Regions from separate parts of the Undibacterium sp. FT79W genome, predicted to be linked through region 2. Evidence: riboswitches for the same ligand, from Rfam matches in the RefSeq annotation. Region 2 holds a riboswitch; the other holds the start of a gene.
What was found. A riboswitch is a leader RNA that binds a small molecule or an ion and turns the genes downstream of it on or off. The one in region 2 is predicted to bind thiamine pyrophosphate.
Positions count from the first base shown of each region.

Region 1: another riboswitch for thiamine pyrophosphate. It lies ahead of thiC (phosphomethylpyrimidine synthase ThiC); the one in region 2 lies ahead of H8K38_RS12155 (TonB-dependent siderophore receptor).

Region 1 covers NZ_JACOGB010000001.1:25,568-31,829, reverse strand. Annotated here, with positions in the region: gene thiC (phosphomethylpyrimidine synthase ThiC) at 1-1,735, opposite strand, end outside; TPP riboswitch at 1,820-1,923, opposite strand; gene H8K38_RS00115 (diguanylate cyclase) at 2,050-4,092, opposite strand; gene H8K38_RS00110 (valine--tRNA ligase) at 4,380-6,262, shown strand, end outside.
Region 2 covers NZ_JACOGB010000006.1:154,954-161,215, forward strand. Annotated here, with positions in the region: gene H8K38_RS12150 (methyl-accepting chemotaxis protein) at 31-1,776, opposite strand; gene H8K38_RS12155 (TonB-dependent siderophore receptor) at 2,446-4,581, opposite strand; TPP riboswitch at 4,640-4,737, opposite strand; gene rarD (EamA family transporter RarD) at 4,865-5,749, opposite strand; gene H8K38_RS12165 (cobalamin-binding protein) at 5,910-6,262, opposite strand, start outside.

The DNA of each region.
Region 1 (6,262 bases), on a different contig from region 2:
TCGGTAGAGTTTCATCGTGAAATTCGCGCGCTTTGTCAGGGTCAAGACCGATGTTGAACTGATCTTCCCAGCGGAATTCAAAACGAGCTTTCGACAAGGCGTTATCGCGGATTTGCGCACCCGGATGGCCTTTCGCGAGATCAGCGGCATGCGCGGCAATTTTGTAAGTGATGATGCCGTCTTTGACGTCGACTTTATTCGGCAAACCCAGATGCTCTTTCGGTGTCACGTAGCACAGCATGGCCGTGCCATACCAACCGATTTGCGCCGCGCCGATGCCGGAAGTGATGTGGTCGTAACCCGGTGCAATATCGGTCGTCAATGGTCCCAGTGTGTAGAACGGCGCTTCGTGGCACTGTTCTAGTTGCAGATCCATGTTTTCTTTGATCAGGTGCATGGGCACATGACCGGGCCCTTCTATCATCACCTGTACATCGTGTTTCCACGCTATCTGCGTCAATTCGCCCAGCGTTTTCAATTCACCGAGCTGCGCTTCATCGTTGGCGTCGTAAATCGAACCTGGACGCAAACCGTCTCCCAGACTGAATGACACATCGTAGGCTTTCATGATCTCGCAGATGTCTTCGAAATGCTCGTACAGGAAGCTTTCTTTATGATGCGCGAGACACCATTTCGCCATGATAGAACCGCCACGCGAAACGATGCCTGTCATACGTTTCGCTGTCAGCGGCACATATTGCAGACGCACTCCTGCGTGGATCGTGAAGTAATCGACGCCCTGCTCTGCTTGCTCAATCAGCGTGTCGCGAAAGATTTCCCAGGTCAGATCTTCTGCCTTGCCATTCACTTTTTCTAAAGCCTGATAAATCGGCACAGTACCGATGGGCACCGGCGAATTGCGGATGATCCATTCGCGGGTTTCATGGATGTGTTTTCCAGTCGACAGATCCATCACGTTGTCGCCGCCCCAGCGTATCGCCCAGGTCATTTTTTCGACCTCTTCACCTATCGATGAAGTCACTGCGGAGTTGCCGATATTCGCGTTAATTTTCACCAGAAAATTACGTCCAATGATCATCGGTTCGACTTCAGGATGATTGATGTTCGCCGGAATAATCGCGCGGCCGCGTGCAACTTCTGAGCGCACGAATTCCGGCGTGATCTCATTCGAAGGATTGGAAAATGCGGCTGCACCAAAAGACTGCCCCGGATGCTGGCGCCCCATCAGATCTGCCAGCTTGTTACCCATAGGGCCGGACGCTTTTAATTGTTCCAGATATTCTTTGCGTTGCAGGTTTTCGCGAATCGCGATGTATTCCATTTCTGGTGTGATGATGCCTTGCCGCGCATAGTGCATCTGCGTCACATTTTTTCCTGCCAGCGCTCGACGTGGTTTGCGTTTCAGGTTGAAGCGCAGTTCAGCCAGTTTGGGATCATTCAGCCGCGCTATGCCATATTCGGAAGTCGGGCCAGCCAGCTCTTCGGTATCGTTTCTTTCTGCAATCCAGTTGCCACGCACAGAAGACAGGCCGGAACGGATATCAATTTTGACGTCAGGGTCAGTGTACGGACCGGAAGTATCGTAGACATAAATCGGCGGATTTTTTTCCGAACCGAACATGGCGGGCGTATCCGACTGGCTGATTTCGCGCATGGGCACGCGGATATCGGGGCGGCTGCCCTGTACATAGATTTTGCGGGAATTCGGCAGCGGCTGTATCGCGGCTTCATCAACTGTCGCGGTGGCGGACAGAAATTGTGGGTTGGCATTCATTTTGGCTCCTTTGCGCTTTGCATATAGGCATGGAGCCAGCAAAGGAGTTTGTAAAGAGGTGGCAGTTGTCGCGGTAACGACGTTGGCAGTCTTTAGCAGCTTCCCTTCGCTGGCATTATCCAGATCAGGTTCGAGGGTATTTCTCACCCGTCATCGCACAAGTGCGGACAGGACCCCTAGCATTTTTTATCCGGGCAAAAACAGTGCTTTTGTCTTTGCCCGGAAGACCGCCATTATAGCGGGTTTATTGCGGATTTAATCAGAGTGTCAATTTTACGATTGCATGATGAAAATCAGACAAACCAATATCAGTATCAATGCGGCTCTGGCGTTTTAGCGAATGATAAATCCAGCCTGGGTGGCCCCGACACTTCGATCAACTCCACCATGCCATTCGCAATCGCCGTGGAGATATCCGTTTCCAGCACTGGCAACGCGATCTCAGGCGGAACCAACAAACGCGAAATACCGTAAGCACGGTTACGACCATGTGCCTTCCCCAGGTACAACGCCATATCGGCAATCTGCAATACTTTTTCCCAGCCGAATGCCGACTCTGGTACGTCAGAAAATGGCAAGGCAATGAAGCCCGCGGTTACCGTGACCTGTATTTCCTTGTCGCCGGCAACGATAGGTTCAGCTCCAACCGCTTGCAACAGACGTTCAACCAAACCGGCGCTCTGGGATGGCGACGATTTCGGTGAAAACACCAGAAATTCCTCTCCGCCCCAACGCAGCACCATATCGGTGTCCCGCACCACTTTCCGCAACCGGTGCGCTACTTCCATCAACACCGCGTCCCCAACGGCATGCCCCAATCCATCATTAATCTGTTTGAAATAATCGATATCCAGCAAGATCAGACAATCCGGATTATTTTCCTGCACATCGCGCCGCTCCGCCTCGGCCTGCGCCATTCTTGCCTTCATCATGTCGAGGAAAGAACGGCGGTTGTAAAGCCCGGTGAGCGGATCACGTATGGCATGAAATTCCAGCTGTGAATTAGCTTCACGCAATTGCAGATTAATCCTCTTTACCCGGCGATATAACAGGAACAAAAATGCCACCATCAGCACAGTCACAATCGCCCCCAGCAGCGTAACGATTTGCTGCAAGCGATGATTGCGGATGTCCGCGTCCTTCAGGTCATTTTCTTTCGCCAGTAATTCAATCTGCTTCTGCTTTTGCTCGGAATGGAACTGTTCCTGTAATGCGGCAACGGCCTTGGCCCGGTCTGAGCGAAATAGTTCGTTGCTGAGTTCTTGCTGCTGACGCACGGTTTGTAACGCCTCTTTGTACATAGCGGCGCGCTCATACATCGCGGCCTGCTCGGCTAGTACAGCCTCGGCATCCGGCTTCTGATCCGAGTCGAGAAAGTACTTCACTACGTCGTTAATCAACTCAACGCCTTGGGAAATCTTTCCCTGACCTGCCAGCGCAAACCCCAGATTCACACGGGCGATGGTGATCGATTGCTTGTCCTTCAGTGTCTCAGCTTCTTTGAGTGCCTGCCTTGCATAATTTTCCGCCTGACGGTACTGATTCATGATCAGGTAATAATCGCTGATATTAATCAGGCTGGTCACCGCCATGGCGACTAATCCCGCCTCGTTGGCCAGTTTCAGGGCGCGCTTATACGCTTCGGCTGCCTCCTTATTTCTGTGCAGCGCCGATAATGCAATTCCCTGGCTGATGTTCAGCGATGCCGCCGTTTTGGGTGAGCGCGACAAAGGCGACAAAGAAAAAGCTTCATCTATCGTCACCAGCGCTTTTTCAGGGTCTTTCATGACGGAGTACAACTTGGCAATGGCGTCCAGTTTGTACATGCGGTTTTCGATTTTGCGTGTGGTCAGCTCATCGGTGAGCCGTAATGCTTCGAGAAAATGCTGCAATGACGCCGCAAAATTACCGGTAATGTAATACGCCGAGCCAAACGCACTGTGCAAACGCATACGAACCTCCGCGCTGGCGGATGCATGCAGAGTAGATCGTATCTGTAATAAGTTCTTTATCGCATCATCGGGTTTACCATCATCAATCAGTGCGTAACTTTCCATGATGCGGGCGATTGCCACACCATCCTGATCATGTTCAGATCCTGCCAGTGTTTTTAATTCAGCAATGCTATCAAGCGCGGACTGTATCCGTCCCGCATCGTAATACAGGCTGACGATGACCTTGAGCGCCTCCAGACGCACCTTGGGTGTCGATTTGGCGAACTGTTTTTGTTTCAGGAACTCAAGTTGTTTTAAGGCTTCGGTATTATCGGTATCAGATAATTTCCGGATATTGTTGATATGTTCAAGATCGGCCTTTTCGTCAGCTTTTGCAGGAGACGCCGATAGCGAAAGGGCCAACGCACCACAGACACACAGAGATATAAAAGTCCACGTTCTGAGGTTCGCCATCGGTATTTATAAGCAACGAAAAGTAAAAGGCAGGAAAATCTATCCTAACACTTTATCGCAAAAAAATAACATTTTTGGGACAAATGCGGGAGCGACTAAAAAACAGGTAGCAAAACTTCTACGACAATTGACAGGACTAAGCAGCAAAAAGCCGGGCAGAATTATGTAATAGCGCGATATCAGACAGCACTGTCATTTATAATCAAAGGTTTAGCACACTCAACTTTCAGACAATCATGGAATTAGCGAAGTCTTTCGAACCCGCAGAAATCGAACAACAATGGCGCTCCGAGTGGGAGAAACGCGGTTATTTCGCGGCCAGCATGGACGATGGCAAACCCTCATTTTCTATCCAGTTGCCGCCGCCGAACGTGACCGGCACGCTGCATATGGGGCACGCATTTAACCAGACCATCATGGATGGTCTGACACGTTACTATCGTATGCGCGGTTACAACACGGCGTGGATACCCGGCACCGATCACGCCGGTATCGCGACGCAAATCGTCGTGGAGCGTCAGCTCGATGCGCAAAAAATTTCACGCCATGATCTTGGCCGTGAAAAATTCCTCGAAAAAGTCTGGGAATGGAAAGAAAAATCCGGCTCCACGATCACCGGCCAGATGCGTCGCATGGGCGCGTCCGCCGATTGGGATCGTGAATATTTCACGATGGATGCCGAGCGCTCGAAATCCGTCACCGAAGTATTCGTGCGTCTGGTCGAGCAAGGTCTGATCTATCGCGGCAAACGTCTGGTGAACTGGGATCCGGTACTCGGCACTGCGGTATCTGACCTTGAAGTGGTATCGGAAGAAGAAGACGGCTCGATGTGGTATATCCGTTATCCTCTGGCAGATGGTAGCAATTATCAATTTCCGATTGCCTTCGATGAAGATGGCAAGGCCACAGAATGGGAAGAGCGCAACTTCATCGTCGTCGCCACAACGCGCCCTGAAACCTTGCTTGGAGACGTCGCTGTTGCCGTTGATCCAACCGACGAGCGCTATACTGCGCTGGTTGGCAAGCAACTCACCCTGCCGCTCTGCAATCGCACAATCCCCGTAATTACTGATGAATATGTGGATAAGAATTTCGGTACCGGTTGTGTGAAGATCACGCCAGCGCATGACTTCAACGATTACGCCGTTGGTCAACGTCACAATCTCGACAAAATCAGCATCCTGACACTGGATGCAAAGATCAATGAAAACGCACCAGCGGTGTATCAGGGCATGGATAGATTTGTGGCACGCAAACAAATCGTGGCCGATCTGGATGCACAAGGCTTACTCGAATCCGTTAAACCACACAAATTGATGGTGCCACGTGGTGACCGTACGAATGTGGTGATTGAACCGATGCTGACCGATCAGTGGTTCATGGCGATGAGCAAACCTGCGCCGGAAGGTACGCATTTCCCGGGCAAATCGATCGCTGAAGTCGCGCTCGAAAAAGTCGCTTCCGGCGAAATCAAATTCGTGCCCGAAAACTGGACCAATACCTACAACCAATGGCTCAATAACATTCAGGATTGGTGTATCTCGCGTCAATTGTGGTGGGGTCATCAGATTCCGGCATGGTATGGCGACAATGGTGAAATTTTCGTCGCCCGCAATGAAGCAGAGGCGACAGCAAAAGCCGCGGCAGCTGGCTATACCGGCGCATTGAAGCGCGATGACGACGTGCTCGATACCTGGTTCTCTTCTGCGCTGGTACCGTTCTCAACGATGGGCTGGCCGGAAGAAACACCGGACATCAAACACTTCCTGCCGTCATCTGTGCTGGTCACCGGTTTCGACATCATTTTCTTCTGGGTGGCACGCATGGTCATGATGACCACGCACTTCACTGGCAAGGTACCGTTCAACACCGTGTATGTGCATGGTCTGGTGCGCGATTCCAGCGGTCAGAAAATGTCCAAATCGAAAGGCAATACACTCGATCCGATTGATCTGATCGATGGCATCAAAGTCGATGATCTGGTCGCCAAACGCACGGTTGGCCTGATGAATCCTAAACAGGCAACGGCAATTGAAAAAGCCACCCGCAAAGAATTTGCCGATGGCATTCCGGCCTACGGCACAGATGCATTGCGCTTCACAATGGCGAGCTACGCTTC
Region 2 (6,262 bases):
CCTTCGTCACAGCAGTTCGTGCTGATACGTTTAAAATTCTTCCCAGTCTGAGTTTTCTTTCGTTGTTGCTGGTTTTGTTGTGCTCGCACGTTTCGTTGTACTCGCAATTTTTTTCAACGGCTGCGCCTGACGCTGGCTGGCGATCCGTGGCGATGCTTTTACTGGTGTCGTATGTGTCGCACGTGTTGTGTGCGGCGATGACGCGCTGATCGTTGTTTGTGACGCGTCCAGCTTGAACATGCTGACCACGTTCGCCAGATTTCTGGCCTGGTCTTGCATCGCGGCTGAAGCCGCGGCCGCTTGTTCTACCAAGGCGGCATTTTGTTGCGTGACCTGATCCATCTGGATGATGGCCTGATTCACTTGTTCTATGCCAGACTGCTGTTCATGGCTGGCCGCCGTGATTTCGCTCATCACATCTGTGATGCGATTGACGCCGGTGACAATTTCCTGCAACGCGAGGCCCGCTTCACCTACTTGTTGTGAACCCAGCCCTACCTTTTCAACCGAATCATCAATCAGTGTTTTGATTTCTTTCGCGGCTGCGGCGGAACGCTGTGCCAGATTGCGGACTTCTGACGCGACGACCGCAAATCCGCGTCCCTGTTCACCGGCGCGCGCTGCTTCCACTGCCGCATTCAGAGCGAGAATATTGGTCTGAAAAGCGATGCCATCAATCACACTGATGATGTCGACAATTTTCTTCGAGGAGCCGTTAATGGCTTCCATCGTATTGACCACCGTTGTGCCCGCCACGGAACCCTTGGCAGCCACATCGGCGGTGGATAATACCAACTGATTAGCCTGGCGGGCATTTTCCGCATTTTGTTTGACGGTCGATGTCAGCTCTTCCATGGAAGCTGCTGTTTCTTCGAGCGAGCCAGCCTGTTCTTCGGTACGCGCTGATAAATCCAGATTGCCTGAGGCAATTTCGCTGGAGGCGGTTGCGATCATATCGGTGCTCTGACGTACCTCGCCAACCACTTTGGCGAGACTCTGGCGCATGCTCTTCATCGCGAACAGCAGGCTGTCCTGATCGTTTTCACGGGTGTGGACATCTATCGTCAGATCGCCGGCGGCAATGCCTTTCGCGATGTCGGCCGCATATTCCGGTTCGCCGCCGATGGCGCGCTCAATATTGCGCGCCACGATCACGATGATCGCACTCAAGATGATGCCGATACCTGCCAGCAAAAAGATGGCATTCCACAGATCTTTGATGAAGGCATCCGTCAGGTCGTCGAGGTATAAGCCGGTGATGAAGGTCCAGTCCCACGGCTTATAGGTCAGAACGTAGGCGCCTTTGGGAAATACCTGCTTAGGATCTGCATTGCCCGGTTTGGTCCAGACGTACTCTACCCAGCCTTCACCTGCACCTTTGGCAATGGTTGCGACATTCCGATAGAAAAACTGGCCGCCCGGGTCTTTGAAGTCACTGACATCTTTACCGATGAGTTCGGCTTTGATCGGATGCATCACCACAGTCGGGTGAGAGTTGATCACGGTGTAGTAACCATCTTTGCCGTAGCGCATGGCCTTGAGGCGCGCCAGCGCTTGTTTCTGGGCTTCTTCCAGCGGCATCGCGCCAGAACTGACCAGCGCCGCGTACTCTTTCACTGTTGACATACCGACGTCCGTCGCAAAGCGCAATGCAATCTGTCGCTCTTCAAAGCGTTGTGCTTTATTTTGCAATACATTCACCGTGCTGATACCGAGCAGGCAAAGCCAACTGATGATGAGTGGTAAATAAAGTTTGCTGCGAAAGCTGAGTTTCATGTCTCTTCCTGTCTTGTTAAAGAAAATTTTTTCTTAGGGGGGGTACAAATGTGGCATATTTTTTTGTGATATGAGGCAGGGGTAAAAAACACCTCATCGTTCACGGTTTGCAGTCACTGTCCGATTCAGATTAATTCAGCCCGGCCGGACGCTGGCAGATAAAGATCGGGTAACTTTATCGAAACCGATTTAGGCAATCAAAGCGATCAATTCTATATAAAGCACTATGTTAATATAGAAACGTTGATTTATATCAACATTGCGGCAATAACAACAAAATCCAGTTAATTTCGATCTTTTGCTTGATCTGCTGGCATGGTGTGTTGAAACACGTTTGTTTTTTGATTGATACCTCTCGCCATTCAGCATTCTGCTCTGCTTTGGATTTGTAAAACGTGTTCTGGGTTCGTGTTTTTTGGTAAAAGTAGGGAGTATGTTCAATTTTCGCTTAAATCTCTTTGAATCTATTGGGTGTTAGAAAATACTCCCCCCAGTATATTTTTCGTTAAATTGACCTGCTGCCATCAAATAGCAGTCAGACTGACTATCAATCTGGTAAACAATCCAGCAATAAAAAAACGACGATCGCCATCGCGTATCGTCGTTTTTCTTCTGTGAGATTTCTGAGGATTGTTGCTAAGTTTCAGCTCAGATCAGAGACCGGCAGAATCAGAAATCAAACTGTGCAGACAGTTTGTAAATCCGTGAGGCGCCCGGCAGCAAGTAGCCGCCGAGGGATTGCGTGACATCGCGCCAGTAGAATTTATCGAATGCATTGTCGATATTAAAGCGCAAGGTCGTCGCGGTGCCGGCAATGCTGGTCACGTAACGCGCACCCAGATTCACGACCTGATAGCCGGGCACAATCACCGCGTTATCCGGCGAATAGGCTTTATTGCCGGAATACTGCCAGCTCGCATTCAGATTCAGCCCTTTGACTTGCGCCACAGCGTAGTCGGCATAGATGCTGGATTTCAGCTTAGGTACGTTCAACACGCGTTTGCCATCGAGCGCGGCATTTCCGGTGTCTTGCTGTTTCGCTTCCAGCGCGGTGATGCTGGCGCCGAGGTACAGTTGCGAACTTAATTTGCCCTGTGCTGCGAGCTCCAGCCCGGTATGTTGCGCTTCGCCATTCTGTACATAAACGTTGGCGCTGTTGGTATATTCGAGTGGTTTCTGAATGCGGAAAACAGCCGCAGTGATGCTCAGATCACGGTTCAGATCGCTCTTGATACCGAACTCCAGTTGTTTCGAGCGTGCCGGATTCAGCATGACATTCTGATTGCTGGTGCCGAAAGGGGAGATGCCGCCATGTTCCAACCCTTGCGCAAACGAACCGTACAAAGACATGGATTGCACAGGTTGATAGACCAGCGCAGCATTCGACACCCAGGCATTGCGGTCATAGCCGGGATTATCGAGTTGGGTGCGCTCTATATGCAGATGGCGCACGCCGGCGTGCAGTTTCCAGGCATCGCTGAGGCTGATGATGTCTTGAGCAAATACCGACCATTCTTTATCGGTGCGACGTAAGCTGGCCGCTCCCGGCTGATTTGGCGATGGTGCAACGGCAACCGGGTTATACAAATTGCTGGTACCAGCGTAATCGTAAATGTAATCGCCAAAATAATCTTTGCGGCGGGAAGTGGATAAACCTGCTGCAAACGTATGGGCGAATACGAAGGTGTTAAATTTACCGCTGAGCAGCGCCTGGGTGCCGGTCATCGATTTCGACTCATTCAGGCTGCGATAATCATACACATCGTAATCGCCATTCGCGCAATAGCCCGGGGCCAGATTGGCAGAACTGCAGCCATACGGAAACGCGGTGTAATCGTCGCGTTTGAATTCATGCTGATTTGCCGCAAAGCTGGCGTTCCAGTCGGCGTTGATTTTGTATTCAAAACGCACGCCCACATTGGTGTTGCGGGTATCGACCGGTTTCGCCCACGGCTGTTGATTCAGCATCATATCGGCGCTGATATTGCGTGGCAGATCGGTGCCATTCGTGAGCTGGAAGCCCGGCACTGAGAGCTGTGATTTGTGCTGATAATCGAGATCGAGTTGCAGCAAAGCCTGCGACGACAAATGCCAGTCGAACGCGCCGGAAATAAACTGGCGCTCACCATTCGCCCCTTTGACATACGAGCGCAGGCGTTCGCCTGCGGCATTGATGCGATAACCGAATTGGCGGTCGGCGCTCATGCCGCCCAGATCGGCACTGCCATACAAAGTGCCGCGTTCTGACATTTCAGTGGTGATGCTGCGCAGTGCGGATGTGGTCGGGCGCTTGGTCACATAATTCAGTATGCCGCCCGGCGTGGCAAAGCCAGACTGGAATCCGGAAATACCTTTGAGGATTTCAACGCGTTCTTTATTTTCCAGCGGAATCGAGGCATCGCCCGGAATCGCAAAACCATCTTTGCGATAGCTGCTGGAATTATCCAGCGCAAAACCGCGAATCGAGAATTGCTCGGCATAGCCGATCGCGTTATAGGCGTCATTCACGCTGGCATCGAATTTCATCGCATCGGTGGTCTGGCGTATGCGCAAATCCTGCATTTGCAGCGTCGTCCACGCGGTGACCGAAAACGGTGTCTCGATCAGTGCGGTATCCAGAAAACCGGCGGCTTTGGTGCGTTCGGCTTTGGCATCGCTGAGCCGGTTGCCGCTGACGACGACTTCAGGTAAGTCTTTTTCAACGGATTGCGCGTGCGCCGCGTTCCATGCAAATGCCTGTGCGACAGCAATCGCGATCAACGATAAACGGCGTGGATGAAGATGATGTGCAGATGGGTTTTTCATGTTGTACTCTCGGTTGCGGTGAAGTACAGCGCGGGAGTACACAAAAGGACGTGGCAGAGGCATGAACTTTGCGCTTCCCTTCGCTGGCATTATCCAGATCAGGTATAAGGGACTCTCTCACCCGGAAAAACATTTCCAGGACCCCTAGCGAAGGCGCCACTTTAACATGAATCGTTTAGCTCAATAAAAAAAAGCACACCTGGTGTGCTTTTTTGCCTCAAATATACTGGGGGGAGTATCTTAAAACCCCCAGCAAATACGCTGAGATTTGGTGCAATCAGGCTTATACTCCCTGTTTTTTGGCTGCGAAGCTGATCCACATGCCTTCCATGGAATACACCAGCAGCGCCGCCCAGATCGCAATGAAGCCGAGCAATTTATGCTGATCAAACGCTTCGTGAAACACCCAGATGCCGAGTAAAAGTTGCACGCTGGGCGCGATGTATTGCAGTAAACCGAGTGTCGTCATCGGAATCCGGCGGGCACCGGCGGCGAACAGTAACAGCGGTATCGCCGTGATCGGGCCGCTGAGTGCGAGCAATATCTGCATGTGGCTGTCTTGTACAAGAAACGCATTTTGCCCATGCAAAGTCAGCCACGCCAGATAAGCGAAAGCGAAGGGAAACAGCAGTATCGTTTCCAGCGACAAGCCTTCCAACGCGCCCAGTGAGGATGTTTTACGCAACAGACCGTAAGTGCCGAAGGTGATCGCGAGCGCTAAGGCCACCCAGGGCAGATGGCCGGTTTGCCAGGTCAGCCAGGCGACACCAAGCGCCGCAAAGGCGACGGCCAGCCATTGACCCGGACGCAGCCTTTCCCGCAACACCGCCGAGCCGATCAGAATATTCACCAGCGGTGTAATGAAATAACCCAGACTCGCATCGACGACATGACCATCGTTGACCGCCCAGATGTAGATAAACCAGTTGCTCGACAAGAGCAGGGCGCTGAGCGTAAAACCGGCAATCACTTTCGGCTGGCGACGGACAGCGCTCAGCCATGACCATTGCTGACGCCAGGCGAGCACGCCGGCTAAAAACAGCAGCGACCATAACATACGATGGATCAGTATTTCTAAGGAGGGAACGCTTTGCAGTGCTTTGAAATACAGTGGAAACAGACCCCAGACGATGTAAGCGGAGCCTGCCAGGAAGATGCCTTTACGCATGTATCATATCCAGAAAAAAGCCGCACAGCGGCTGAGGCATGAATTATCCTCGTAAAGACAGAATCATGCTTGAGGGGTAACTATTTGTTGCGTTGAATTGTGCGGATAGTGGGCGGATAGTGGGCCGATAGAGGAGATGACTTGGGGGCGTAAGCCCGTTTTACTTTTCTCTGGCCGCAGCAATTTGCTTGCAGAGTGCTTCGGTGCCATCGAGTATGCGTGGCCCGGCGCGGTTCAGCCAATCGCCATTCACTGCGTACAGATGATTTTTCTTTGCTGCAGTCAGCACTGAAAACTGTCGCCACTCATTCAGGCTATCGGTGTTGCTGCCTCCAGTGATAATGGCATCCGGATTCGCCGCCAGCAAAGCTTCCACTGACACGGTGGGGCTGATTTCTTTCAGTGCACCAAAGACGTTTTTTCCGCCACATAAGCGTATCGCCGCCGAGACCATGTGCGTATCATTCAGCGTCATCAGCGGCTTGCGATTGACTTGATAAAAGACACTGATGG